DNA from 4 places in the Yersinia enterocolitica subsp. enterocolitica genome. Region 2 is predicted to be linked to each of the others. Evidence: predicted binding sites of a transcription regulator. Region 2 holds the regulator's gene; each other region holds the start of a gene.

Region 1 (5,771 bases), 2.6 Mb from region 2:
CGGGTTTAAAGCCGGTGCGGGTCTTGCTAGATAAAGCGCTGAAAATTGACCATCGACGTGAGTTACCAAAATACTCGTTTGGCACATTCCGCCGCTGGTATCGCAAACAAGCTGAGAAACAGCAGCAATATGCCGAGCAGGTGGCGTTTTTCCATGGTTGTTTTGTTAACTACAACCATCCGCAATTGGGCAAAGATTTAGTCAGTGTATTCAATGCGATGAATATCGGCGTTCAATTACTTAAACGCGAGAAATGCTGCGGTGTACCGCTGATTGCAAATGGATTTATCGAACAGGCGAAAAAACAGGCGCGGGTGAATCTGGAGTCACTGACTGATGCTGTGATTGATCGGGATATTCCGGTGGTCGCCACCTCATCAAGCTGTACTTTTACGTTGCGCGATGAATATCCACACTTGCTAGATGTCGATACCGCACCAGTGCGCGACAGAGTGGAATTGGCGACTCGCTACCTTTACCGATTATTGGATCAAGGGCGCGAATTACCGTTAAAACCGTTGCTCTCAAACCAAAATAAACCGCTGCGCATTGCCTATCACACACCTTGCCATATGGAAAAAATGGGCTGGACGGCTTATACCTTGGCGTTATTACAGCGCATTCCGGGTATTGAGCTGGTGGTATTGGACTCCCAATGTTGCGGGATTGCCGGAACATATGGTTTTAAATCAGAGAACTACGCGACATCACAAGGGATTGGCGCATCGTTATTCCAACAAATCGAAGAAAGCGGTGTTGATTTGGTGATTACCGACTGCGAAACCTGTAAATGGCAGATAGAAATGTCGACCAGCAAGAAGTGCGAGCATCCGATTACTTTATTGGCACAAGCACTAAATCCCCTTTGTCCTTGAAGCCACAGGGGTGTTAGCTGCGCGCACTCACCCGAATCACTGACTGGTGTCAGCTCATCGGGATTTGTTTGCTGGCTGCCTACCTGTGGTTTCAATGACCTTGTGGATTTTCTTTTGTCCTTGAAGGGGTTACCAATAACCTCCTTCAAGGAATTCTATTTCAGCTTCAAGGTGCTGATAATGGATTCAGCTTCTGTTTGTGCTTGCTGCTGATTGTCGGCTGGCAGAGTAATTTGTATTGTCATCAAATGGTTATCAACTTGACCCATCAACACGGATGAATAGGCTTTCTGACCACCGCTGGTAATAATACTATCCAATTGCTGGAAAGGATGCCCATCGACCTTAATCGCTTTATTTGTCACGACCTGTAGATTGGCATCGCGGGCACGCTGCTGCTCGGCCAGGCGGTCAGTCAACACATTCAAAGCTTCATTGGTATCATCACCTAAAATCACGATAACCGCTTTATCGCCAGTTTTGTTGGCATAAACGTGCATGTTGTTAGCCTGACTACCCATTTTCCCGCTTTGGTCAGATAAATCTGCTGGCAAACTAAATGCGACTTTACCTTCCAACAAGCTGACTGGCTGGCCCACATTGTTATCGCTGCCGCTATCGCAGGCACTTAATCCTACAACCAGTAGGCCAACAGCAAGAAACTTGGTTATTTTATGCATGGGAATCCCTTATCAATGATGAATAGCATTATCGCACCTTATTCAGACGCTAAAAGCAATCTATTGTTCAGCGGTGTTCGCCTGCATTAGCGTTTGCTGCTCGGTCTTCCGGGCAAAGTATTTCAGCAATACATTGAGCATCATACCATAAGCAGGCAAGAAAAATAGCATGCAAATCAGTAGCTTAAAGCTATAATCTACCAAGGCGATTTCCACCCAGTTTGCCGCCATAAAAGGATCAGAACTGCGATAGAAAGCAATAAAGAAGAACGCCATGGTGTCGCTGATATTGCCAAAGAACATGGCGGCGGTTGGGGCAACCCACCATGCACTGCGCTGACGAAGGCGGTTAAATACTTGAACATCAAGAATTTGACCCAGCACATAGGCCATAAAGCTGGCAGCGGCGATGCGCGCAACAAACAGATTAAAGCTGCTCAATGCCGGGAACCCTTGCCAGCTTCCCTGATAGAACAGGGCTGAAATCAGATACGAAATAAGTAAAGCAGGCACCATGACGGACAGAATAATCCGGCGCGCCAAGGGAGCACCAAAAATCCGCACGGTCAGGTCGGTAGCTAAAAAGATAAACGGAAAGGTAAAAGCCCCCCACGTAGTGTGAAAACCGAAGATAGATATCGGTAATTGCACCAGATAGTTGCTGGAGGTGATGATGACAATATGGAATAGCGACAGCCATACCAAAGCGGTCATCCGCTGTTGGGCAGTAAACGAAAACATAAATGTGACCTTTTTGGTTATTGGGGTGAGGGAACCCAAACATAATGTGCCGCAATTTCTGCGACGCGCGGCATAATACGCGTTTGCGCAACGAATGCAATGGTTAATTTTAGCGCAAACGATGGCCTTTTCACGAAAGCGATTGTGCCACTTGCACCTAAAAACCGGCGGAGTAAACTATCTCGCTTCGTAAGCCTGCTTACATTTTTGCTATTAGCCTGTTGACTGACACACAAGAGAACCGCAATGACCGATATTTTTGCCAATCCGGATAAAACACTCGATGCCCTGGGTTTGCGCTGCCCCGAGCCAGTGATGATGGTGCGTAAAACCGTCCGGCATATGGAGGACGGTCAAACTCTGCTTATTATTGCTGACGATCCCGCCACAACCCGTGACATTCCCGGTTTTTGCCGCTTTATGGACCATCAGTTGCTGGCACAAGATACCGGGCAGACGCCTTACCGCTATCTGGTCAAAAAAGGGGCAAAAGCGGAGTAGAAAACCGCTTTGCCCTTGTCGTCAAATATCCCGCTTGCGCAATAACCTCAGCGCGTTTGCTGTCACCAAGGCGGTTGCGCCAGAGTCGGCTAATACGGCTAGCCATAAACCGGTCAAACCCAGCAATGTGGTCACCAGGAAAATACCTTTTAGCCCTAATGCGATAGTAATATTTTGGCGAATATTGGCGTTGGCAGCTCGTGATAACAAAATGATTTCCGCCAGCCCGGTCAGTCGATTATGAGTCAATGCCGCATCGGCTGTTTCCAAGGCCACATCAGTGCCGCTGCCCATCGCAATGCCGATGCTAGCCGCTTTCATGGCGGGAGCATCATTAATGCCATCGCCAACCATCATTGTCGGGTGTGTTGCATTCAGTGTCATAACTGCCCGCACTTTATCAGCCGGTAACAACCCTGCGCGGTAATCAATTCCCAGTTCACCGGCAATGGCCGCCGCTGCACGAGGGTTATCACCCGTTAACATCACACCTTGAATCCCCAGCTTTTTCAGGGCATCAATGGCTTGTTTGGCATCGGTATGTAAAGTGTCTCGCAGCGCCACGACACCAATAAATTTCTCATTTTCCAGCACGGCGACAGCTGTTTTGCCACTACTTTCCAGCTCATCGAACTGCGCGAGCCATTCGGCGGTTAATAACTCTGGCGATATTTTACTGGGTGCGCTGACTCGAACTACTAACCCGTTAACTCTGCCTTCAACGCCAATGCCAGCCAGCGCACGCCGTTCTTCGGCGAGTGGCAGCATCGGGGTATTTTGCTGCGCTCGCTGCATGATCGCGACAGCCAGAGGATGGTGTGAACCTGCTTCGACCGCTGCGGCCAGTGACAACAGGCGAGTTTCACTCACACCAGAGATGGGCAGGATATCAGTGACTTGTGGCTTACCTTCAGTCAGCGTGCCGGTTTTATCAAATGCGACAGTTTGAATGCGGCCAAGCTGCTCAAGCGCCGCACCACCTTTAATCAATGCTCCGCGCCGCGTTGCCGCAGCCAGTGCCGAGGTGATGGCTGCCGGAGTGGAAATAACTAATGCGCATGGGCAGCCAATCAGCAGTAGTGTCAGGCCACGATAAATCCAGGTATCCCAAGGCTCGGCGAAAGCCAAAGGCGGAACCAGCATCACCAGTGCCGAGAGAAGCATAATGGCGGGTGTATAAATGCGACTGAAACGGTCAATAAAACGCTCAATAGGCGCTCGACGTTCTTCTGCTAATTCAATGAGTTGTAGAATACGGTCAATGGCGTTATTACCCGGTTCAGAGATAACGCGCATTTCGGTAGCACGGTCGACCGATAAACTCCCAGCCGCGACTTTTTCACCTTGCACGCGTTCAACAGGAACAGATTCGCCAGTGAGAGCACTTTCATCGAAACTGGCGAATGGAGTCATTAATTCAGCATCAGCGGGCAAGCGACCCCCTGGTGAGACTTCAATGATATCGCCAGGGCGCAAGCTGGCAACGGAAACCTGTCGCCGTTCACCCTCTTTGAGTAGTAAGGCTTCTTCAGGAACTAACGCCATTAGTGCTGTCACGCCACGGCGTGCGCGGTTTGCTGCATAGGATTCGAGTAACTCGCCGACCATAAACAGCAGCAATACCATTGCCGCTTCAGCGGTTGCGCCAATAAACATCGCGCCAATAGCCGCGACGCTCATCAAGGTTTCAATCGCAAATGGTGTGCCGGAGCGAATAAGTTTCCAGGCTTTAGTGACAATCGGAATCAACCCGACAATTGTAGTCACGGTAAAGGCTAATTCGCTCAGCTCTATACTGAATAAAGAGATTCCCCAACTGAGGAGCATCAGCGTGGTTAATAATGCAATTGGTAGATATTCGCGAAAACGTGACTCTGACTCAGTGTTTTTGCCCGCGCCAGGGGATTGAGTATCGATCAGACTGAACCCTGCCTGTATGACGGCCTGCTGAACTTGGAGACGAATGTCTGAACGGGCATCGACGACCAGTTTTTCTGTAGCAAACAGAACTTTTACATTTTCAATTCCGACCAGGTTACTGACTGCATTTTCAATTTTACGTGCGCAGCTTGGGCAATCCATCCCTTTCACTTGCCAACTAAAATGCTGGCTACCCGCGGGTGTTGCGTTAGCTAGCCTGTCGCTTTCCTCATCGCCGTCATCGGTATGGCTGCTCTGACTACAGCATCCCCCCTCCTGGTGTGAATGCTCACTCACTGAATTCGAGCTGTCATGACTTATATTGGCAGCGGGCTGGCTGCTGCAACCTGTTTGTTTTTTCGCATGATCATGACCACAGCCACAGTGACTTTGTGTCTCTGTTGAGTGTCGATGTTCGGAATGTGAATGCATGGTACCTCCTGGACAGAATGTAAAAGGTATACAGGATTTTGCCGGTATGGTTGCACTCTACACCTTGGAGTCAACTCCAGAGTCAAGAGGGTAAATGAGAATAATTACTAAGCGGGGTTGATGCCAAGATAAGGGTATAACGAAAAGGAACGCATGCTGCGTTTGATATTCAGGCTCCATCCTTGGAACCCTATGGTTGCATTACTATTGCAAAAGATAACTTGGCAAAATAGCATTTCGAAAAAGAGAAATTAAAAAATTATGTTGTACAGTAATAGGTTAGTTACAAGTATAGCGACCTGACAATTAGAAAGTGCCCGACAAAATAGCATCCAGCGACGATGGCATCTGAAGCCCGGAAAGAAAAACGATAGCGGTTTAGCAGCCAGATGGTGTGGGATACCAACAATAGCACCGTCCCGGTCAGCAATGAGAAGCTCATGTCTGTGCTACGCGCAAAGTATTGTTCGCCTGCCATCCATACCATAAGCAATGTCATTCCGACGAAAGCAACCACAGGCCAGCGCATTTCATCCAGCCGAGTCCAGATTGTGGCTAACAGCAATGCACCCACAATAATGAGTACCAAGGGAAGCGGCCAGAATAGGGTGAATGTCATCTG
Region 2 (5,771 bases):
GCCAATTTTTGCTGTTCAGCTGAAATAGTGACACCTGAAACCGACACCCCGAAATGGCGCGCGGCGTAAGCGGCTAGCCCACCCCAGCCACAACCGATATCGAGCAGCTTCATACCCGGTGCTAATTGCAGCTTCTCACAGATCATCTGCAATTTATTTTCCTGCGCTTGTTCAAGGGTGGCCGCATCTTTCCAATAGGCGCAAGAATATTGCATATTGGGGTCGAGCATTAGGCTAAACAGATCATTACCGAGATCGTAATGTTCTTTGCCGACAATCCAAGCTCGTTTCTTCGATTGCAAATTGATAATACGTGCGGCAGCAATGCGTAAAGTATCTTTGAAATGGTGTGGAAGTTGATGCTCCAGACCAGCTCTGAGAACGCGCTGGAAGAAAATATCCAGCCGATCGCATTCCCACCAGCCATCCATATAACTCTCACCTAATGCCAAAGATCCTTCTTGTAATACCCGCTTAAAGAAGTCTGGATTATTAACTCTAATATCGAAGGGACGTGAGCCATTGATTTCAATATCAGCGCGGCTCAGCATTTCTTGTACAATGCGAAACCACGGATTTTCTTGAATACTCTGGTCTTCTATACAGGATGAACTCATAGCTTCTCCATCACTTTCTTCTGACTTATGACCCGCGATAAAAACTATATGCGCAGATACATACCAATAAAGTTGGTGTTTGGTATCCATTACGGACAGAGGAAGATTAAGAAGAAACCCTAATTTAGGGCTGCTCATCCATAAGAGTAAATGTGACGCAATCCACGCGTCCAGCAAGTGCTTAAGATAATGCTTTTTTTAAATGATATTATAATCGGTTAAACCGAGTATAGGCTTGCCGGGAAGCTTTCTCAATACTAAATCTTTCCCGGCCAAAATTTCACTTAGTGACTATTTTTACAAGGAATTATGACTCCACGCAATTATAGTCATTATTATTAGTATGGACTTTTTCTTTCCTCAACGCATAACAATGAATGCCATATCCCAATGCGGCTAAAGCTACCGTTGACAGCATCACAGTGACGGTTGCCAGCAAAGGTTGGCTGATATAGGCCGACACCATCATGCTGGCAATAAAACACAAGCCCAGTTGTAGTGTGTTTTGCAACGCTGCTGCTTTACCCGTACTGGCAGGAAAGGGCATTAATGCATTTGCTACGGTAATAGGGTAGCAGGCACCATTCACAAGCGCCATTAAGCAGAACGGAATAAGTAAGGTCACCAGTGTTGGCGTCGTCAGCGTTGCTATCAGATAAAGTGCAATCATACTGATAGCATAACCGGCCAACAGCCACGGCAGTAGGGTGTTACCCTTGATTCGACTCAATGCACTACGGCAACCAAATCCCCCCAGTAGAAAGGCTACTGTTTGTGGAACATAACTCAAACCAATGACATTCGGGCTATATCCCATATCACCTAAAATAAAAGGTGAACCCGTTAGCCAGGCAAAAAAAACCGGCACTGCATGCAGCAAACATCATCACGTTGCCGCTGAATACCGGAGACTTCAGTAACTGCCAGAAACTAATGGCGTTTTTGCTTCTATCTACGTTATCCGGCGCTGTTTTTTTCCGTTCCTTAAGCAAGGCGGTCGGAATCAGTAGCAGCAGGGTAATCGCCAATAGCACGACAAAAATTGAGCGCCAGCTGAAATGGTTTAATAACCAGGCACCCAGTAATGGCGCGAGCGCAGGGGATAACGCCACTAATGGCATAATGGTCGCAAATACTCGGTTGGCCTTGCCGTCGCGATAGCGATCGACCACTAAGGCTTGCCAGCTCACCGCAGCGGAACAGACCCCCACCGCCTGAATAAAGCGCAAAACCAATAACTGCGCCGCAGTTTCAACCCATAAAATCCCCAGGCAGCCGATAGCAAATAACCCTAACCCTGCTAACAGCACCGGTTTGCGGCCTATTTTGTCCGAAACGGGTCCCCAGATAAGTTGGGCGATCGCGAAACCCGCGAGAAAGATACTAAGGCTGGCGCTGATGGAGCCGGCGGAGGTTTGGAGTTCTTGTTGCATGGCACCAAAGGCGGGCAAATACATGTCAGTGGCCAGATACCCCAACATGCTCAAACCGGCCAGGTAGAACATGAAGCTCGATGTTGTTTTCATTGTTGTTTCTCATTATATCCTTCGTCCTTGAAACCGCAGGGGTGTTAGCTGCTCTTACTTACCCGCATCACTTATTGATATAAGCTCATCGGGATGTGTTCGTTTGCTGCCTGCCTGTGGTTCCAATGACTTTGGCTAAATTATAGTTTTTGCAGGTAAAACTTTTGTTATCGAAAATTAATTGCGGGGGCATTCTAACGACGCGATATTCTGTTGTGAAACGGTAATATTTGCGCCATGCTATCAAAAAAATTGATGTCAAAAATTCCGTTTAAAGGAAGCGCAAAACCATGTGGTCAGAATACTCATTAGATGTGGTGGATGCTGTTGCGCGCACCGGGAGTTTCAGCGCTGCTGCGCAAGAATTGCACCGCGTACCGTCTGCGATAAGTTATACCGTGCGTCAATTGGAGGAGTGGTTGGCTGTGCCGCTATTTGCGCGCCGCCATCGGGATGTAGAATTGACCGAAGCAGGCAAAGTTTTTATTAAAGAATCGCGTGATGTTATCAAAAAAATGAATGACACACGTCGTCAATGTCAACAAGTGGCGAATGGCTGGCGCGGGCAATTAAATATCGTGGTCGATAAAATTGTCAAACCTCAGCGAAGCCGCCGTTTAGTGCTGGATTTTTATCGCCATTTTCCCGATATCGAATTGCGGGTGCGTTATGAAGTCTTTAACGGCGTTTGGGATGCGCTGGCGGATGGGCAAGCGGATATGGCCATTGGTGCGACGCGTGCCATCCCGGTTGGCGGGCGGTTCGTCTTCCGTGACATGGGTTTTCTGACCTGGCATTGCGTAGTAAGTATCAATCACCCTTTAGCGCAGCTAACCGGGCCACTTAACGACGATCAGTTGCGGCCTTATCCCTCCCTCTGTTTAGAGGATACTGCGCGAAATTTGCCGAAACGAGATACCTGGACGTTGGATAACCAACAGCGATTAGTGGCACCGGATTGGGCGACGGGCATAGACTGTCTGTGTGAGGGGTTATGTATTGGCATGGTGCCCGCTCATATGGTATCGCCCCTGATTGCACAAGGGAAACTGGCAGCCTTAACACTCGCTGACCCCTTACCTGCTAGCCCGTGTTGCTTGACGTGGGAGCAGAATAACCATTCCCCGGCCTTAGCCTGGATGTTGGAATATTTGGGTGACAGTGTCACGTTAAATGATGAGTGGCTAAGAGATGCTAATGGCACGGATAATGAGCTTCGGCAGAATTAGCCGCCGGTAACAGGGCGCTACCGGCAGACTAAATGTTTAGCGATGATAACTGTGCTTAGCGACGATAATCGCGGAATGGGCCATCAGCAACAGAACGACGTTCGACTAGTTTTGGATGTACTTCAATGGTTTGAGGGTCTTCGCGTTTGCTGACAATTCTGTCGAGCAACATAGCAAAAGCCGTTTCACCCAATCGCTCTTTCGGCTGATGAATGGTGGTCAACGCCGGCGAGAAATAGCGCGCATTACGCACATTGTCATACCCGATCACCGAAATATCTTGTGGTACACGCAAACCTAATTCATCTGCGGCGCATATCGCGCCCATTGCCATAATATCGCCACCACAGAATACAGCAGTCGGACGATGCTTTTGTGTCAGAATTTGATGCATGGCTTTATAGCCGGATTCTGGCTCAAAATCACCTTGAACCACCCATTCTTCTCGCAGGGTGATGTTGGCCTCCTCTAATGCTTTTAGGAAGCCCTGATGGCGACCGCCACCGGTATTACGCGATAGCTGGCCGGGGATAGCCCCGATATCGCGGTGACCACGCTCAATAAGATAACGGCCAGCTAAATAACCGCCTTCGAATGCATTATCAATAATCGAATCGGTAAAATCGCCACGGGCGGTTCCCCAATCCATCACTACCATTGGAATATTGCGATAATCCTCTAACATTCCCAGTAGCTGTTCCGGATATTCAGAACACATCACCAATAAGCCATCAACACGCTTTTGTGCCAGCATCGCCAAATAGGCTTTTTGCTTGTCCAGATTATTATGAGAGTTACATAAAATCAGAGTGTAGCCTTTGCTATAACAGCTATTTTCAACCGCTTCGATCACTTCAGCAAAATAGGGGGCTTCGCTGGATGTCGCCAACAAGCCAATTGATTTAGTGTGATTAACTTTCAAACTGCGCGCCACAGCACTCGGTGAATAATGCAGTTCTTTAATGGCTGCCCACACAGCGGCCTTGGTGTTTTCGGCGACGAAACGAGTTTTGTTGATAACGTGCGAAACGGTGGTAGTAGACACACCCGCGTGTTTGGCCACATCTTTAATCGTTGCCATAAAAAGAATGACTCCTAAGCTCACCTGTTACAGCAGGTAAGTATTATGTTAATCGTTTGCCTGCATGACTCGAACACCGCTCAGACAGAAACAAGATAGTAGGCTGGAGAGCTAAGTCAGATGGTCGTCTGAGAGTATTTATTAGACGTTATTAGTCGGCATACAGTTATGAACTGCGAATTTTGGCTGATCTGGAGGAAAAGTGGAAGAGGTAATCAATGTTATAAAGTGCGTAATGGGCACAAGATTTTTTTTCTTAACTGTGGGAAAATAATTTAACGCACTAACTATGTGCCTTTACCCTACTAAAATAAACCGGCTGAGGAGTTCTTATGGATACCAATCTGAAAATGTCGCTGATTACGACTGTTGGTGCACTGGCGATGATTATTGCCTTTAGCTTCGTGGCGGTCATGAATTAATTAAGCCGCGTGCCGGTGTGAAGTGATAAGTAGGGCGGTTAACCCGCCCTTAATTATTTCTGTTGGTAATATGATTACCCGGCGTCTTTTGCTTCTTGTCTTATCAGGCTAAGTTTTTCTCAACGAAAGACCAATTCACCAGCGCCCAGAAATTCTCCAGATATTTTGGTCGCGCATTACGATAATCAATATAGTAAGCGTGCTCCCATACATCCACAGTTAACAATGGCTTATCAGCGGTCGTCAGCGGTGTCGCCGCATTTGATGTGCTGACAATAGCTAACGTGCCATCCGTTTTTTTGACCAGCCAGGTCCAGCCCGCGCCAAAGTTTTTTACCGCCGCATCAGTAAATTGCGCTTTAAATTCAGCAAAAGATCCAAAGGATTGATTAATGGCATCGGCGACTTTTCCTGTCGGCTCGCCGCCGCCATTAGGTGATAAACAGTGCCAGTAAAAGGTGTGGTTCCAAACTTGAGCTGCATTGTTAAAAATACCGCCACTGGAGGTTTTGACAATCTCCTCCAAGGATTTACCTGCAAACTCAGTATCCTTGATCAGGTTATTGAGGTTTACCACATAGGTGTTGTGGTGCTTGCCGTAATGGTATTCCAGCGTTTCAGCAGAAATGTGCGGTTCCAGTGCATTTTGTGCATAAGGTAATGCCGGTAATTCAAAAGACATAGCTCTCTCCTTTCGGGGTTGCTCAGGGTGTTTGCTCCTCAAATCCGAACGTTAGCTCACTAAGATGTGGTGAGGAGCGGTTAAAATCGTAATTGTTGTATTTTTATTGTGGGCATTAATTTTAACAACTTTTAACAGGAATGACAGGCATAACCATATTATTTGATGGGATATTGGCTGGTTGAAGTTTGACAGGTATGTTTGACAGGTATAC
Region 3 (5,771 bases), 1.2 Mb from region 2:
TAAGGCACACCGTTATCACAGTACCCAATCAGCGGAAGATTCACGTCTGATCACGGCCACTAACCAATTAGTCATGCGTTTTCAACAGCTTTCCGGAATGACACTGGGCAGTAATGAGCTGTTGATGAGCCAGCTGTTTGCTCATCTCGCCCCTGCTATTGAACGCTGTTATTTCAATATCGGGATTGATAATTCATCACTGGAAGAGGTGAACCGACAATATCCCCGGCTGCTACGCACCACCCAGCAGGCATTGGTCGTATTCGAGCAAGAGTATCAGATTCAATTTTCTGCCGACGAAGTTGCTCTGATAGCCATTAGTTTTGGTGCCTGGTTGATGCAAGAAAATGCATTACAGGAAAAGCAGATTTTACTACTGACACGTAATAATTCGGAATTAGAACAACAAGTTGAGCAGCAAATTCGTGAGTTAACGCTTTTGCCATTACATATTAAGTACTTGCCCCATGATGTGTATCTCCAATCTGGTGCGCCCTCCGGTACAGCGGTGGTGCTAACGCCTTATGCTGTGCGGCAACCTGAATCGTCTCCCCCACTGATTCAGGTGTTATTGCCCATAACTGAACAACAAAACAAGCGGTTACGTCACCTGTTGGATTTGCCCTAACCGGCGAGATCTTCCGGGTTTGCCACCACCCGAGGGCGAATAAATAACGCTGGGATCACGATTAATGCCATTACCCAGAACACCCCACCCTGATAATGTTCGAACAGGAACCCCGAAATAACCGTCATCACCGCAATTCCCCCCGCCCATCGCCAGTGCCGAATAAACCGATTGTAAACGGATAACATCGGCTCCACGGCGCGCCGCAATAAAGCGCATCGCCGCCAAATGGCAAACAGTAAATGAGCCACAATGCAGGATTTGAATCAGAATAAGCCACGACAACTCGGTGGTGGAGGCCATTAGGCTCCAGCGGATAATGCCGCTCACGGCCGAAAGCAGTAACAGACTGCGAGCAGTCCAGCGGCGGAAAAGGATATTGCTGAAGGCGAATACCAGAATTTCGGCCACCACCCCCAGCGACCATAAATAGCCAATGGTCGCGGCGGAATAACCGGCCTCTTTCCAGTAAATAGAACTGAAACTGTAATACCCGGCATGCGCGCCTTGCAAGAGAGTCACACACAGTAAAAAGCGCCACACCTGCGGCTCAGCTAGCAACACTTTCCAGTCGGTCGCGGCTACATTACGATGCTTAACCTCACCCTGCGGCATGACACTCGGTTTCAGCAATGCTCCCAGTAACATGGCTGAAACGCCGAACAGCAAGCTGTAAAGAATCGCCGGATGGCCCCAAACAGAGACGAGTTTACCGGTCAATGCAGAACCAATCACAAACGCCAGCGATCCCCACAGCCGGACTTTGCCGTAATCCATGGTTATCTGTTTTTGCCAGGTCGCCGCCAGCGCATCGGTAAGTGGTACTAATGGGCCAAAAAACAGGTTAAAACCGGCAATAATCACCATCAGCCAGGCCCAGCCATGACCAAACCAAAAGCCAACCGCAAAGGCTAATGTCAGGAGTGCCAGAATGCGGATGGCAGTGACCAGATAAGAGGGATCTTTAACACTGGGAGCAATAATCAAGCTGCCGAGAAAGCGGGAAATTAATCCAGCGCCCAGCAAAATCCCAATAGTTTCAGGCGGTATCCCTTCCCCTTGCAACCAGATGCCCCAGAAAGGCAGGAAAATGCCATAAGAAAAGAAATAGGTGAAATAGCTGAGCGACAGCCAACGTGTTGATTGCAATACCATGAATCCCTCCGAGGTCAGCCCGCCACTGTGACAGAGGCCCCGTATGCTAGCAACTTTGTCATTAGGTAAACATGTAATTTGAGATTGGCTTCACATTTACGTTACGTAAATGACAAAAAACCCGCATTTCGCGGGTTCAGACTGCTGACAAACCTCGATAACTCGATCTTGCAAGGTGAAGGCAGGTAGAAGAGTAAAGCGTCCGCGCCACGGACGGCGCGGCTCGAGCCCCCAGGGAGGGGGTTACGGCGTCTTTACGATCTGCCTGTTTTCACCGTTACGGGCACTTTATCATTAAACTCAACCCGCATTTCGCGGGTTTTTATTAGAAAAATCAATTGGCTGAGATTATGCGTAAACCGGGAAACGGGCACAAATAGCCAATACTTTCTGTTTGATGCGCTCGATAGTCGCTTCGTCGGTGATGTTATCCAACACATCACACATCCAGCCAGCCAGCTCGCGCGATTCTTCTTCTTTGAAACCACGGCGAGTAATCGCCGGGCTACCAATACGCACACCAGAAGTGACAAACGGGCTTTTCGGATCGTTAGGCACGCTATTCTTATTTACCGTGATATTGGCACGACCCAAAGCAGCATCGGCATCTTTACCGGTGATGTTTTTATCGACCAAATCAAGCAAGAACAAGTGGTTATCTGTACCGCCAGAAACCACTTTATAGCCGCGTTCCAGGAAGACCGCCACCATAGCTTTGGCGTTCTTAGCCACTTGTTGTTGGTAAACTTTGAACTCAGGCTCCATAGCTTCTTTCAATGCCACCGCTTTACCGGCGATAACATGCATCAATGGGCCGCCTTGGTTGGCTGGGAACACAGAAGAGTTCAGTTTTTTATACAGCTCTTCATCACCACCTTTCGCCAAAATCAAGCCACCGCGTGGGCCAGCCAGTGTTTTGTGCGTGGTAGTGGTTACGATATGTGCATGTGGAACTGGGTTAGGATAAACGCCAGCAGCCACCAGACCGGCGACGTGAGCCATATCGACAAAGAAATATGCGCCAATGCTGTCGGCGATTTCGCGCATTTTTGCCCAATCAACAATACCGGAATAAGCAGAGAAGCCGCCGATGATCATTTTCGGTTTATAACGTTCGGCCTGACGCGCCATATCTTCATAATCAATTTTGCCAGACTCATCAATGCCGTAAGGGACGATATTGTACAGTTTGCCAGAGAAGTTAACCGGTGAGCCGTGGGTCAAATGGCCGCCGTGCGCCAGGTTCATCCCCAAAACAGTGTCACCCGGTTGCAGCAAGGCGGAGTAAACCGCCACGTTCGCCTGAGAACCGGAATGCGGCTGAACGTTGGCGTAATCTGCGCCGAACAACTCTTTTGCGCGGTCAATAGCCAACTGCTCAACAATATCGACATACTCACAGCCACCGTAGTAACGCTTGCCCGGATAGCCTTCAGCATATTTGTTGGTCAACTGAGAACCCTGAGCCTGCATAACGCGCGGGCTAGTGTAGTTCTCAGAGGCAATCAGCTCGATGTGCTCTTCCTGGCGCACCACTTCTTGCTCCATTGCACGCCATAGATCTGCATCATAATCGGCAATGTTCATTTCACGCTTTAACATCCGGCTCTCCTGACTTAGCTAACAAAATAGACCTGGTAGACTGCCCTCTTGGGCTTTATGACACAGTGTAAACTGTTTCCCCCCCGTTAAGATAGGTCTTGACTGAGGTTTTTACGCAAACGATTGGCTCCAGACTGCGTAAGGCTTTGACCTGTTCAGACTTCATCCAAGGCAACGGAATTATCCTCATATTCATTATGTGATTTTTTCATATTCTGTGAACTGACACGGCACGCTAGTCCCTTATAAGAATGATGTGCATTTACAAATTAGGCTGCAAACTATAAGATGCATTTAAAATACATGTATTGAATCACACACAATAACACCTGAAGTCATTGGCGTTGCAGTCAGGGCGAAAGGGATAAATATTTAAGGAGCACCGCATGCTGGATAGTCAAACCATCGCCACCGTTAAATCCACTATTCCGTTACTGGCCGCCACTGGCCCCAAGCTAACGGCACATTTCTATGACCGCATGTTTGAGCACAATCCTGAGCTGAAACACATTTTCAACATGAGCAATCAGTTTAATGGGGATCAACGCGAAGCCCTGTTCAACGCCATTTGTGCTTATGCAGCAAATCTTGAAAATCTGGCGGCTTTACTGCCCGCAGTAGAGCGGATCGCGCATAAACACGCTAGTCTGAATATTCAACCAGAACACTATCCTATCGTCGGCCATCATCTGATAAGCACGCTGGATGAAATGTTCTCTCCTGGTCAGGAAGTGTTAGATGCCTGGGCGAAAGCCTACGGTGTGTTGGCGGATGTATTTATTGCGCGAGAAAGTCAGATTTATCAACAGAGTGAAAATAGTGATGGCGGCTGGCGAACCTTGCGCCGTTTCCGCATCATCAAAAAAGAGATGCAGAGTGAGGTTATTTGTAGTTTTGTGTTAGCACCTGAAGACGGTGGCCGGGTATTGGATTTCAAACCAGGACAATATCTGGGTATCTATATTGAAGATGAACGGCTTGAATATCAGGAAATCCGCCAATACTCCCTGACCGCCGCGCCAAACGGCAAAACCTACCGTATTGCGGTGAAGCGTGAAGATCAAGGGACCGTTTCTAATTATATGCACCGTGAATTGAACGAGGGCGACAGTGTACGCATTGCCCCTCCACGTGGTGATTTCTTCTTGGATATTACGCCGGATACCCCTGTAGCGCTGATTTCGGCTGGTGTCGGTCAAACCCCGATGTTGAGTATGCTCAACACCTTGCACAATCAGCAACATCCCGCGCCAGTACATTGGTTACATGCCGCTGAAAATGGACGAGTTCATGCTTTTGCTGACGAAGTTGCCGCTATTTCAGACAATATGCCCAATCTCAGCCGCCATGTATGGTATCGCGAGCCAACCGCCCAAGATAATCATGGGAAGGATTATCACAGTAAAGGGTTAATGGATCTCAGCTCACATCAGTGGCTGGCAGCCGATCCCAACCGACATTATTACTTCTGCGGCCCGTTAGCTTTTATGCAATTTGTCGGCCGCCAATTATTAGCGCAAGGAGTCGCTGCCGAGCGAATTCACTACGAGTGCTTCGGCCCGCATAAAGTCATTTAATTATTGAATTTTATTTCATTTCTCAGGGGATGCCATTCTCGCTCCCCTGCATATCCGTTATAAAAAAACCGTCTACTTATTGCTTTTAAATGTGGTAGAACGTGATTTAAATCTCATATATCCTAATTTAATATTGCCACGATGAGGCATTCAGATGAATGTCTAAATATTCATATAACTGAACATTAATAGTGTGGCTGACATTATCCCTTACTATTTATTGCCCGGTAACACAGGGTAAATTAAGGCTGAATTGACCTACCATGAGTAAGAAATTCATAAAAAAAGAAGGGTTGGCATTGGTATCTATGGCGCGCTATTTAATTGGTGAGCGCTCCGGGAATCGGCTTAAAACCATCGATGAGTTATCCGATGATTTCGGTATCTCCGTCGGCGTGGTACAGCATGCATTAAAAGTGCTGGAAGCGGATGGCGCTATCATCGTTGAACGCCGAGGTCGTAATGGCACCTTGTTGATTGATCTGAATATGCCGCTGTTACTGCAACAGGCTGATCTGGGTAATATGGTGTGTGCCATGCCACTACCTTACACCAAGCTTTATGAAGGTTTGGCCAGCGGTTTAAGAGAGCAATTTACCTTACTTCCCCTTTATTTTGCCCATATGCGCGGCGCTGAAGTGCGGATAGAATGTCTGATAGACGGTATTTACGACATGGCGGTGGTTTCGCATCTGGCAGCTAAGAGTTATCTGGATCAAGGTAAAGTCGCTCTGGCACTGAATCTGGGAAATGGCTCTTACGTGGATGGTCACCAACTTATTTGCCGCCGTGGTGAGCAAAATAACATT
Region 4 (5,771 bases), 920 kb from region 2:
GTTGGCACTGTTATTGGTGCTGCGTGGGGATCTTTTGGATCGCTGGCAACAACAGTTGCCACCAGATAGCCCGAATTATTTTTTGCTGAATATGACGCCGCAACAGGTGCCGCAAGTCACGGAGTTTCTCACTCAGCATCAGATAACGCCGTCGACTTTCTATCCGATTGTTCGAGTGCGTTTGAGTGAGATTAATCAGCAACTGGCGACTGAGCGGGTCGCAGAAGATGCACCCGGCGGTGAGGCGGTTAATCGGGAGCTGAATCTGACCTGGCAGCAGGATTTACCGGCGCACAATATTTTGACCGCAGGCCAATGGCCGCCCAAGGCAGATGAAGTATCAATAGAGCAGGGGATTGCTGACCGACTGGGCATTAAAATCGGCGATAAGCTGACATTCAGTGGCGATACGCAGTCATTTGGTGCCACGGTGAGCAGTGTTCGTCAGGTGGACTGGGAAAGTCTGCGCCCTAATTTTTACTTTATTTTCCCGCCGGGCGCGCTGGATGGGCAACCACAAACCTGGCTGACCAGCTTCCGCTATCACGGGGATGGCGAGGTTTTGACGCAATTGAATCGCCAGTTCCCGACGCTCAGCTTGCTGGATATCGGCGCGATGTTGAAACAGGTTGGGCAGGTGCTGCAACAGGTTAGTCGGGCACTGGAAGTGATGGTGGTATTGGTGATTATTTGTGGCACCTTGCTGTTATTGGCGCAGGTGCAGGTCGGTATGCGCCAGCGCCGTCAAGAACTGGTGGTTTATCGGACACTTGGTGCAAGTAAACGCTTACTGCGCGGCACATTGTGGTGGGAGTTTGCCTTATTGGGGCTGGTGGCGGGGCTGGCGGCTGCCATTGGTGCCGAAGCCGCACTTTGGGCATTGCAGCGCTTAGTGTTTGATTTCCCATGGCAACCTAACTGGGTCATGTGGTGGTTATTGCCACTAGCGGCAGCACTGTTGCTGTCACTGTGCGGTGGTTGGCTAGGGGCGCGGTTGTTGCAGGGGCGGGCGCTGTTCCGCAGTTACTAGATTTAGCATTGGTGAGTGAAGGGGTGACCGCACCTCGGGGCGCTCCGATGGCTTATGCCATTACGACCCCAACGGAACTTTTCCCCTTCATTTGGTTTTGTCAGTAGTCTCAAGTCACGGTTAGTACCGTGACTTATTTATGCTTTGATTGAGTTATAACTTAGCTTGCGCCCAGCGCAGGGCGTTTTGGTATTCCGCTGGTAACAGCGGGGTCAGTGCCGCCAAGGCTGTACTTAATGCCGCACCATCGGGATCATTTAAATTCAAATGACCCACTTTACGGCCTTCGCGCACTTCTTTTTCATACCAATGCAGATGCACCAAGGGCAGTGACAACCACTCGGTATTCACTGACGTACCAATCAGATTGACCATCGCAGATGGAGTATTGACCACCGGCGTGGGTAGCGGCAAATCCAAAATAGCGCGCAGATGCAGCTCAAACTGGCTGATAGAAGCACCATTTTGTGTCCAATGCCCACTATTATGTACCCGTGGTGCCAGCTCATTGATCAACAAACCGTCGCCGACGATAAAGCATTCCATCGCCATCACACCAACATAATTCAGCTTATCCATAATGGCAGACAGCATTTTTTCTGCTTGCTGCTGTAGTTTGCTATTGGGTTGTGGCAAAGCCACACTCATGCGCAGGATGCCATCTTCATGCAGATTATGGGTGAGTGGATAAAAGACCGATTTACCTTGATGGCTGCGCGCACCGACCAGTGAAACCTCGCCAGAAAAGTTAATGCCCTGCTCGACAATACATTCGCCGTAAGCATCGGCGGGTAAACTCTCTTGTTCACCGGGGCGTAGACGCCACTGACCTCGGCCGTCATAACCGCCAACCCGGCGTTTTACGATGGCTAATTCACCCAGCGTGGCAAAAATGTGCGGCCATTCACTGGCGCTTGCCAATAATTGCCAGGGAGCGGTCGCCAAATTCAGGCTATCGAGCAATTGCTTTTGCGTCAGACGATCAGCCAACTGAGGAAAAATATCGCGGTTAACGAAAGCCGTATGAGTGGCGAGTTCGCGGGTTAACGCAGTTTCTGGCCAGCGCTCAATCTCGGCGGTAATCACACTATTCTGATAGGGCACAGCTTCTGGCTCGGCATCTAAACCCACCGGATAAACGGCAATACCTAGCGGCTCACCGGCCTGACGTAGCATGCGCCCTAACTGACCATTGCCTAATACGCAAACAGGTTTCATGCTTCCACCCGCGGATCTGGATTATCTAACACTTCGTCGGTTTGGCTTGTACGCCAATTAGCTAAACGTGCAGCCAATTCAGTATCATGCAGTGCCAGTATTTGCGCCGCCAACAAGGCCGCATTCGCTGCACCCGCTTTACCAATCGCCAGGGTCCCCACAGGAATACCGCGCGGCATCTGCACGATGGAATACAGGCTATCGACCCCACTTAATGCCGCACTTTGTACCGGCACACCCAACACGGGCACCAGTGTTTTAGCTGCCAGCATACCCGGCAAGTGAGCTGCACCACCCGCACCTGCAATAATGACATGTAAGCCATTAGCATCGGCTTGTTCGGCAAAGCTGAACAGTTTGTCAGGGGTTCGGTGCGCGGAAACAACTTCGACATGAAACGGGACATTGAGCGTGGTGAGCACGTCGGCGGCGAACTGCATGGTGGCCCAGTCACTCTTGGACCCCATTACGATAGCGATTTTAACCCCGGCTGCATAAGCCGAATCGAGGTTAGCTCCCATGAGTGTAAAGCTCCTGTGATTGCGCAAGCGTCGGCCAGAGCGATTTTCTATAAATCGTGACTGGCGAAGAGGGCGTAGAGCATATCATGAGCCACAGGCAAGGAAAACGGTTGCGTAGCTGCTTTTAGCGGGTTTTATTCGTTTTTTTTCGTGGTTCATGAGGTAAAACGTGAAGGCTAAAACGGGAATTTAATCAATTCAACCTTATCGGCTGTGACTTTAACCATTGAGCCTTCAACATGCCAGGCGCCCAAAACCACCCGGTGTGCGGTTGTCGATGCTAATTCAACAGTATGAACAGCAGGGCGATGGGTATGCCCATGAATCATCCAACTGACACTATTCCGCTCGAAAGTCTCAACTACCGCGTGTGGATTAACATCCATAATCAGTTGCGATTTGCCGCTATTATTTTGTTGGCTTTGATTGCGCATATAAGCAGCAATGCGTAACCGAAAGCGCAGCGGCAGCCATAAGAATAATTTTTGGATAATTGGGTTGTGTACTCGACGGCGAAAATGCTGATAGTCAGCATCATCAGTACACAGGGTATCGCCATGTAAAATAACGATTTTACGGCCATATAAATCAACAACTTTCTCTTCCGGCAGCAAGGTCATACCGCTTTCAACAGCAAAGCGTTTGCCAAGCAGGAAATCGCGATTACCGTGGATAAAGTAGCAAGGCACGCCGTGTTGTTGGAGTGATTTTAACGCAGCAGCGATTTGCCGATATAGCGGTTCGGGATCATCATCGCCAATCCAGGACTCGAATAAATCGCCTAGGATATATAACGCGTCAGCATGAATTGCTTCACGCTGGATAAAATGCAGAAAACCGGCAGTGATTGCCGGTTCCTGAACGCTAAGATGCAAATCTGCAATAAAAAGCGTGCTCATTAAGCCGTTATTACTCGCTTACAGTAACGCTTTGAATGATCACATCTTCTTTTGGCACATCTTGATGCATACCGCTGCGACCGGTAGCAACGTTTTTGATTTTATCAACCACGTCCAAGCCTTCAGTCACTTCAGCAAATACACAGTAACCCCAACCATCCGGGCGTTCTGAACGGAAGTTCAGGAAGTCATTGTCTGCAACGTTAATAAAGAACTGAGCTGTGGCAGAGTGTGGATCGTTGGTCCGCGCCATTGCCAGAGTGCCACGGGTATTTTTCAAACCGTTGTTGGCTTCGTTCTTGATTGGAGCATCAGTCGTTTTCTGGTTCATGCCTGGCTCAAAACCACCGCCCTGAATCATGAAACCATCGATAACACGGTGGAAGATAGTGTTATCATAGAAACCTTTACGGCAGTAGTTCAGGAAGTTTTCAACGGTAACCGGCGCTTTATCCGCGAAGGTGTTGATGACGATATCGCCGTGATTAGTATGAAAAGTGACCATAATAATGTTCCTGCTAGTGTAATAAGTGTATTCATAAATGAGTCGTGACTCTTTAGACGGCTCTTATATCATATCTGCGAGATTGAGTCAGCACTCGAAACACCGTCTATATGGGCGAAAAAGTGCTGTATCGTTGGCTGATTTACCGCATAATCTGATGATATCTTTTTAAACCATGCGTTTCGCAAAAACAAAAACCACGGAATGTCCCGATGCTAAAGATTTTTAATACACTGAGTCGCCAAAAAGAGGAATTCAAGCCTATTCATGCCGGTAAAGTAGGTATGTACGTATGCGGGATCACCATTTATGACCTGTGTCACATTGGGCATGGGCGTACTTTTGTCGCGTTCGACGTTGTTGCGCGCTATTTGCGTTATTTAGGTTACTCTCTGACGTATGTCCGCAATGTCACTGACGTTGACGACAAGATAATTAAACGCGCGCTCGAAAATAATGAAACTTGCGAGCAACTCACCACGCGCATGTTGGTGGAAATGCACAAAGATTTTGATGCATTGAACCTCAAACGCCCAGATTTAGAGCCGCGCGCCACCCATCATATCCCTGAAATTATAGCATTGACTGAGCGCTTGATCGCCCGTAATCACGCCTACGTGGCTGCCAATGGGGATGTTATGTTCTCCGTTGAAAGTGATCCGGATTATGGTCTGTTATCTCGTCAAGACTTGGATCAGTTGCAGGCGGGAGCGCGTGTTGAAGTTGCTGATGTTAAACGCAATCCGATGGATTTTGTTCTGTGGAAAATGTCCAAACCAGGGGAACCTAGCTGGGAATCACCTTGGGGGCCGGGCCGCCCAGGCTGGCATATTGAATGTTCCGCAATGAACGGCAAGCAGCTCGGTGCGCATTTCGATATTCACGGTGGTGGCTCTGATTTGATGTTCCCGCACCATGAAAATGAGATTGCACAATCTACCTGTGCGCATGATGGCCCATATGTTAATTACTGGATGCATTCCGGTATGGTGATGATTGACAAAGAAAAAATGTCGAAATCATTGAATAACTTCTTCACTATCCGTGATGTGTTGGCGTATTACGATGCGGAAACTGTGCGCTATTTCCTGATGTCTGGCCACTATCGTAGTCAGCTGAATTACAGCGAAGAAAACCTCAAGCAAGCGCGTGCTTCATTAGAGCGTTTATATACTGCGCTGCGCGGTACTGACGCGAATGCAACGCCGGCAGGTGGCGCTGAGTTTGAAGCGCGTTTCCGTGCGGCAATGGATGATGATTTCAATACGCCAGAGGCCTACTCGGTGCTGTTTGATATCGCGCGCGAAGTGAATCGCCTTAAAACTGAAGATATAACTGCGGCAAATGCGTTAGCGGCAGAGTTGCGTAAACTGGCGCATGTGCTGGGATTATTGGAACAGGATCCAGAACTGTTTTTACAAAGTGGTGCGCAAACGGACGACGATGAAGTGGCAAAAATCGAAGCTCTTATCAAGCAGCGCAACGATGCCCGCAGCAGCAAAGATTGGGCGCTGGCAGATTCTGCTCGTGATCAATTGAATGAATTGGGTATTGTGCTGGAAGATGGCCCGCAAGGGACGACCTGGCGTCGTAAATAA

What was found. The regulator PurR, encoded in region 2, represses purine synthesis genes. The targets are predictions, from matches to a motif close to CANGCAAACGTTTGCNTG.
Region 1: FGL26_RS17075 (7-cyano-7-deazaguanine/7-aminomethyl-7-deazaguanine transporter) is a predicted target of PurR. The motif match lies at 2,408-2,425, and genes of this name have one in related genera.
Region 3: glyA (serine hydroxymethyltransferase) is a predicted target of PurR. The motif match lies at 3,498-3,515, and genes of this name have one in related genera.
Region 4: purE (5-(carboxyamino)imidazole ribonucleotide mutase) is a predicted target of PurR. The motif match lies at 2,869-2,886, and genes of this name have one in related genera.

Annotation. Positions count from the first base shown of each region.
Region 1 is NZ_LR590469.1:3,598,557-3,604,327, forward strand. It holds gene glpC (anaerobic glycerol-3-phosphate dehydrogenase subunit GlpC) at 1-875, shown strand, start outside; gene FGL26_RS17070 (DcrB family lipoprotein) at 1,031-1,555, opposite strand; gene FGL26_RS17075 (7-cyano-7-deazaguanine/7-aminomethyl-7-deazaguanine transporter) at 1,616-2,296, opposite strand; gene tusA (sulfurtransferase TusA) at 2,543-2,797, shown strand; gene FGL26_RS17085 (zinc/cadmium/mercury/lead-transporting ATPase) at 2,819-5,149, opposite strand; gene FGL26_RS17090 (lysoplasmalogenase) at 5,433-5,771, opposite strand, start outside.
Region 2 is NZ_LR590469.1:948,817-954,587, forward strand. It holds gene cfa (cyclopropane fatty acyl phospholipid synthase) at 1-617, opposite strand, end outside; partial or broken gene punC (purine nucleoside transporter PunC) at 925-2,143, opposite strand; gene punR (DNA-binding transcriptional activator PunR) at 2,434-3,372, shown strand; gene purR (HTH-type transcriptional repressor PurR) at 3,428-4,453, opposite strand; gene cydH (cytochrome bd-I oxidase subunit CydH) at 4,786-4,875, shown strand; gene sodB (superoxide dismutase [Fe]) at 4,979-5,557, opposite strand.
Region 3 is NZ_LR590469.1:2,137,110-2,142,880, forward strand. It holds gene csiE (stationary phase inducible protein CsiE) at 1-628, shown strand, start outside; partial or broken gene FGL26_RS10090 (3-phenylpropionate MFS transporter) at 625-1,783, opposite strand; gene glyA (serine hydroxymethyltransferase) at 2,132-3,385, opposite strand; gene hmpA (NO-inducible flavohemoprotein) at 3,772-4,962, shown strand; gene yhfZ (GntR family transcriptional regulator YhfZ) at 5,226-5,771, shown strand, end outside.
Region 4 is NZ_LR590469.1:29,049-34,819, forward strand. It holds gene ybbP (putative ABC transporter permease subunit YbbP) at 1-1,030, shown strand, start outside; gene purK (5-(carboxyamino)imidazole ribonucleotide synthase) at 1,184-2,248, opposite strand; gene purE (5-(carboxyamino)imidazole ribonucleotide mutase) at 2,245-2,769, opposite strand; gene FGL26_RS00150 (UDP-2,3-diacylglucosamine diphosphatase) at 2,946-3,668, opposite strand; gene ppiB (peptidylprolyl isomerase B) at 3,679-4,173, opposite strand; gene cysS (cysteine--tRNA ligase) at 4,386-5,771, shown strand.